One region of the Bacillus seohaeanensis genome, then DNA from elsewhere that is predicted to be linked to it. Evidence: a T-box and tRNA genes for the amino acid it is inferred to sense, from the RefSeq annotation. Region 1 holds a T-box; the other holds one or more tRNA genes.
What was found. The T-box of region 1 lies ahead of ACFSUL_RS11955 (valine--tRNA ligase). A T-box ahead of a tRNA ligase gene usually reads a tRNA of that ligase, here a tRNA-Val.
Positions count from the first base shown of each region.

Region 1 (3,428 bases):
CCTTATGGGGTTGAACCATATTTTATAGAGACATTTGGAAAAGTGAAAAAAGTTTATTCGAATAAAGGTACTCTAGCCGTCAAACAATTACCTGCTAAGCATGGAGTAGATTTTATACGAAATGTGCAATTTCTTTATCAGAGGGGGTACCATCATATCGTTCCTATCTATCCAACATTAGACGGGAGATATGCAGTCTGGAACGATGGAAACTTGTTTTATATTATGCCCTGGCTTATGAATGAGGACAAAGAGAATCGATTTGAAAAGCATCAAAAGCTGTTTCGTGAATTAGCAAGGCTTCATACTCTTTCTTCCAAGGAAGTTACGATTAATAAAGAAGAACGAACGGAACATTATGAACAACTAACATCGAGATGGGAAAAAGAACAGCAATTTCTAGAAGAGTATATCGAAGAGTGTGAGAAAACGACTTATATGTCCCCATTCCAATTACATTACTGTATGTATTATGGAGACATATCTCAAGCACTCGTTTTTTCACAAAGGAAATTAAACGAATGGTATGAAGAAACAAAGGATAATGATAAAGTTCGAACAGTTATTACACATGGAAAATTATCTACCGAGCACTTTTTATTTGATGAAAGAGGAACAGCGTATTTTCATAACTTTGAGCAGTCAAAGGTTGCTTCTCCCTATCATGATTTGCTTCCTTTTTTATCTCGAACACTTAAATCCTATCCTAAATTGTACGATGAATGCATCGATTGGCTTGTTACCTATTTTCATCATTTCTCTTTTCGAAATGAAGAAAAGCTGTTGTTTATGAGTTATTTAGCCTATCCCAGCTCTATCATCAGAATGGTTGAGAAATACTATCATGATAAAGGAAGCAAACGGAATGAAATAAGGTCAGTAAAAAAACTACAAAGATATTATTGGATGTTAAAAAACACCGAGTACGTTGTTATGCGATTAAATGAAATAGAAGAGCAAAGAAAAGAGGAACAGAACAAACAATCTGAGGAAGAAAAAGAGCAGGCCTGATGTAATGAGCATATGCTCAAAAAGTGTCAGACCATTAAATCCAATCAAAGAATAAAGCCATAGCAAGTAGGATAAATAAAGTGAGTAGTAATACATCGAAAGTTGTCGGTAAGAGAATTGTTCGAATTCCTTGGAAAATTGAAAAAGGAATAATAAATTGTTTGCAAAGGTTGCGGGCGTTTCTCAACCATGGCGGCAATGAATAAGGATTATACTTTTTCATGTTTTTCCTCCTAGTGCCTAGATGAAGTTCTATTACATTGTATGTAATAGGAGAGAAAATGTGCTATTTCCGCTTTTCTTATTTAAAGTGAATGTTTTTTAATAAAATTGACGATAATGATTGACGAACAAGTTTCTTTTTAGATAATATATTGATTATATAATACAATTTTAAAAGCTATGAATGGGAAGAGTACGTTGACACTGACCTTAAGAGAGGAAAACTAATTTGCTGAGAGGTTTTCTAGGTAAAGGCAATGGAATGTCGCCCAGGGAGCTGTTTCTATGAACAAGGCAGTAGTAGAAGCCGGTTAAAAGCCGTTATCTTGCTTGAGAGCTATAGGGTATAGTTAGTTTTGATTACCCTTGTGAAAAAAAGGTGGTACCGCGAATCCAAATCCTTCGTCCTTTTATGTGACGGAGGATTTTTTTATTTGCATCAATCACTAATCACTGCCTTTCTAGAGAGCTATTTCTAAAGCTTTGTTTTTAAGGAACAAGAAAATACTCGCTTGTAGACAATCTTTTTATTGAAATTGTCTACAGCAAGCTTTAGCGGCTAGAGGCGACAAGCTGCTTCCGCTTTTGAAATAAAGGAGGAAAAAGTATGGAAACAACAGAAAATGAATTAACAATGCCAACGAAATACGATCCGCAAACAATTGAAAGAGGTCGTTATCAATGGTGGTTAGAGGGGAAATTTTTTGAGGCAGAAAATGATAAGGAAAAAGAGCCTTATACAATTGTAATACCTCCCCCAAATGTTACTGGTAAATTGCATTTAGGTCATGCGTGGGATACTACATTGCAAGATATATTAACACGAATGAAACGTATGCAAGGTTATGATGTATTATGGTTACCTGGGATGGATCATGCGGGTATCGCTACTCAAGCAAAGGTAGAAGCAAAACTTCGTGATGAAGGAAAGTCCCGTTATGATTTAGGTAGGGAAAAATTTGTGGAAGAGACGTGGAAATGGAAAGAAGAGTATGCTGAACATATTCGCCAGCAATGGTCAAAGCTAGGATTAGGTCTAGATTACAGCCGTGAACGATTCACATTGGACGACGGATTATCAAAAGCGGTTAGGGAAGTTTTTGTAACGTTGTATAACAAAGGTCTAATTTATCGTGGTGAGTACATTATCAACTGGGATCCAGCAACGAAAACAGCATTATCTGATATTGAGGTTATTTATAAAGATGTGCAAGGTGCCTTTTATCATATGAGATATCCGCTTGCAGACGGTTCTGGTCACATTGAAATAGCAACAACTCGTCCAGAAACGATGCTAGGGGACACAGCTGTTGCTGTTCATCCAGAAGATGAACGCTACAAACATCTAATTGGCAAAAAAGTTATTTTACCGATTACCGGCAGAGAAATTCCTATTGTTGGAGATGATTATGTTGATATGGAATTTGGATCGGGAGCTGTAAAGATAACTCCTGCTCATGACCCTAACGATTTTGAAATCGGTAACCGTCATAATCTGGATAGAATCCTGGTAATGAATGAAGATGGAACGATGAATGATAAAGCCGGTAAATATACGGGAATGGATCGTTTCGTTTGCCGCAAGGAGATAGTGAAAGATCTCCAAGAAGAAGGCGTTCTTTTCGAAGTCGAAGAGCATATGCATTCTGTAGGACATTCGGAACGAAGCGGAGCCGTAGTTGAGCCATATTTATCAACACAGTGGTTCGTTAAAATGCAGCCACTAGCAGATGAGGCGTTAAACCTTCAGAATACAGGAGATAAAGTAAACTTTGTTCCTGAGCGCTTTGAAAAAACGTATTTACGCTGGATGGAAAATATACGTGATTGGTGTATTTCACGACAACTGTGGTGGGGTCATCGTATTCCAGCTTGGTATCATAAAGAAACTGGGGAAATTTATGTTGGACATGAAGCTCCTGAAGATATCGAAAACTGGAAGCAAGATGAAGACGTACTAGATACATGGTTCAGTTCTGCATTATGGCCGTTTTCAACGATGGGATGGCCTAATGTTGATGAAGAAGATTTCAAACGCTACTACCCGACGAACACGCTTGTGACTGGCTATGATATTATTTTCTTCTGGGTTTCACGGATGATCTTCCAAGGTGTCGAATTTACTGGGGAACGCCCTTTCAAAGATGTATTAATTCATGGACTAGTTCGTGATGCAGAAGGAAGAAAAATGAGTA
Region 1 is NZ_JBHUMF010000030.1:92,367-95,794, reverse strand. Features, by position in the region: gene ysxE (spore coat protein YsxE) at 1-1,011, shown strand, start outside; gene ACFSUL_RS11960 (hypothetical protein) at 1,046-1,234, opposite strand; T-box leader at 1,405-1,646, shown strand; gene ACFSUL_RS11955 (valine--tRNA ligase) at 1,841-3,428, shown strand, end outside.

Region 2 (3,428 bases), on a different contig from region 1:
TATTAGAAAAGTATGATCCGGAAGCATCAACAAGAAAAATTCAACACGGAGCATTTAAGTGGATTATTTTTCTTGGACTATTGGCATTTTCCTTATTTCAACTAGTAGCTTCTATTTTTCAATTTATTCCTAGACAGCTGCTTTTGTCCATCCATTTAGGTTTTGCATTATCCCTGATTTTTTTATTATTCCCTGCACGAAAAAAGAATTTGAAAAAAAACAAAGTTGCATGGTATGACGTGGTATTATCGGTCGCATCAGTTGGGGTAGGGGCTTATTGGCCACTCATGCAAGAAGAAATCGTTAATCGTGTCGGCATTATGACATCAGCAGATTTCTATGTTGGATTATTAGCGGTTGTGCTTGTTTTAGAAGCGACTCGTCGTGCGGTAGGTTTACCAATTACGATTATTGCGTCTCTTTTCTTACTATACATGTATTATGGACGAATGATGCCAGGCTTTTTAACACATAGAGGTTATGATCTTGAAGATATCGTAAAAACGATGTTCTTTACTGGTGAGGGGATATTAGGAACACCACTATATGTTTCGGCGACATTTATTTTCCTTTTCTTGCTTTTCGGGTCCTTCCTTGTAAAAACAGGTGTTGGACAGTATTTTAATGATTTGGCTGTTTCGATAGCTGGGAAGCGAACGGGGGGGCCGGCGAAGGTTGCGATCTTTTCTAGTGCCCTTCAAGGTACGATTAGTGGAAGTTCTGTTGCCAATGTCGTAACATCAGGTTCTTTCACGATTCCGATGATGAAAAAACTTGGATACCGAAAAGAGTTCGCTGGCGGTGTAGAAGCAGCGGCATCAACAGGTGGCCAATTAATGCCGCCAATTATGGGGGCGGCCGCCTTTTTAATGGTAGAATTTATCGGAGGCGTTTCCTACTGGGATATTGCTAAAGCAGCAGCGATACCAGCTGTATTGTATTTCGCCGGTATTTGGATTATGACGCATTTTGAAGCAAAAAGAATTGGATTAAGGGGATTGTCCGACGAAGAAATGCCGAACCGTAAAGAGGTATTAAAAAAGATTTATTTACTTATACCAATTTTAACAGTAATTGTGCTTCTCGTAAGTGGAATGAGTGTTATGCGTGCCGCTTTATGGTCGATTATCGTAACTATTGTAGTTAGTGCTATTCGGAAAGATACACGGATAGGATGGAGAGATGCGATTGATGGGTTAGTTGACGGTGCCAGAACAGCATTGTCTGTTGCAGCAGCTACAGCGTGTGCAGGAATTATCGTTGGGGTCGTAACAAAAACAGGGCTTGGATTAACATTGGCAAATGGATTAGTTGATTTAGCAGCGGATTTAACGAATTCACCTAACGGAAAGCTAATCTTAACACTTGTATTTACGATGATCGCTTCCATTATTTTAGGTATGGGATCACCAACAACAGCTAATTATGTTATTACGTCAACAATCGCAGCTCCAGCTATCATTTTACTAGGAGCACCTGAATTAGCTGCACATTTATTCGTATTCTATTTTGGGATTATTGCCGACATTACCCCACCAGTAGCATTAGCTGCCTTTGCTGCTGCCGGGGTGTCAGGCGGAGAACCGATACGGACCGGTGTCAATTCCGCAAAGTTAGCTATCGCGGCGTTTATTATCCCATATATGTTCGTATTGTCACCTGAATTACTAATGATTGATACAACAATTCCACAGCTACTTTGGGTTGTATTTACGGCGATTACAGGTATGATGGCAATCGGTGCTGGTATGATCGGTTACTGGTATCGCAAAGTTTTCGTTATCGAACGATTCCTATGTGTAGCAGCAGGATTATTATTAATTTACCCTGAAGGCATGACAGATATTATAGGGTTAGTACTATTCGTCGTAATGCTTGTTCTTCAGTTCGTTATTAAACGAAAGGGTGGAGAAAAGAAAACAGCAGCAACAATGTAAAAAGAACCTAAGGCTTTTCTATAAGTTTCAGAAACTTATGGAAAAGCTTTTTATTGTTTTCTTTGTGAATTTTCCCCTTTAAATCAAAGGGAGCCGGGGAATTGTGTCTACTATTCCAGTGTGGAATTTTAATAGATTATTATTGACTTTTTTTCCATAGTAAGTATAATAAAATATGTAATAAATAAAGCGATCTGATAGTTCAGCGGGAGAATACGTCCTTGACAGGGACGGGGTCGGGGGTTCGAATCCCTCTCAGATCATAAATATGGTTGTATTAAAGGTTGAAGACATTTTCACTACAGTATAAAGTACTGTGGTCGTACTAAAATTTAGTATAACCTCGGTAAACCACCTCACAATTTTGTGAGGTGGTTTTTTATCGTCATGGAACTGATAAAATATTTGTATGTTTTATCAGTTTGCTATAATGAAAGTATAGTTATGGTTATAATTGTCGAATGGGGGAAGAGATGTTGAAAAAAAAGGTAATGTTAGCGGGGCATGCCAAGCTTCCACAAGGAATGGCTGCAAGTGATATTTATCAAACATTAACAGTAACTCTTGAAGTGGATTTTAAATATTGGGTCATTCTTGATGCCTCTTGTACGTTGGCAACTGGTCATGCTCAAAATTTTTTAAGTCAATTATTAAAAGGTTACAGTCTTTTGGATGGTCTTGATCCAATTCTTAGTACGATTGAAAACCATTATTATGGTAAAGCGCAATCTGCGTTAGTTGCTGCGATTAAAGACGCCTACAAGCACTATACGCAGATTAAAAGTAATTTAAATATTTAAAATTATTAAAAAATTAATTGACAAATAAAAGCTAAATTTATAGAATAGGATTTATAAGTTACTTGTAGAAAGGCAACCCCTTTCACAATCAGTAATTGCTAAGTATAACCAATGTTAAAAAATAACTGTAAAGTCTATCGGACTTCCTAAAAGAAGCCGCAAGTAGTCTATAGCCAGTTATATCATTTCAACATGAATGATATAACTGGCTATTTTTATTGCTTACATTTAAAAGGAGGAATAAAAATGAGTATGATTCAAGAAAAATTGAAGTCGTTTGTAGGAAAGCATGACACGTTTGAGGTAAAGGAGCATCCACATCATCATCGTCTTTATTCAATTGAAATTAATAATCAGGTATTGCGTGCATTCTTAGCGGAAAACGAAGAGGTGAATGCGCAACAGCTAGAATACGTTCCATATATGAGATTAATTTTAGCAGAACGCTTGCAAAGAGTGCTCGGCAAAACTTTTGTCGAGACTATGCGTGCAATTCTACATGATCGTAAATCGGGTGGTTTTACGGTCGGAATGCAGAACCAGACAACGGACGACCAGGATTATATCAAATTCTCTACAGCGCTTACACATTTAGTAGGCGGAGTGAATTTTGATGCTATGTCAGGCACATATTATGCAAGGTTCACCGTAAAAGATACAGACAACAGCGATTCTTATTTACGGCAGGCGT
Region 2 is NZ_JBHUMF010000008.1:33,009-36,436, forward strand. Features, by position in the region: gene ACFSUL_RS03160 (TRAP transporter permease) at 1-1,937, shown strand, start outside; tRNA gene ACFSUL_RS03165 (tRNA-Val) at 2,129-2,200, shown strand; gene ACFSUL_RS03170 (DUF3870 domain-containing protein) at 2,399-2,737, shown strand; gene glaH (glutarate dioxygenase GlaH) at 2,984-3,428, shown strand, end outside.
Region 2: it encodes a tRNA-Val, which carries the amino acid that the T-box ahead of ACFSUL_RS11955 (valine--tRNA ligase) is inferred to sense. The anticodon was not compared.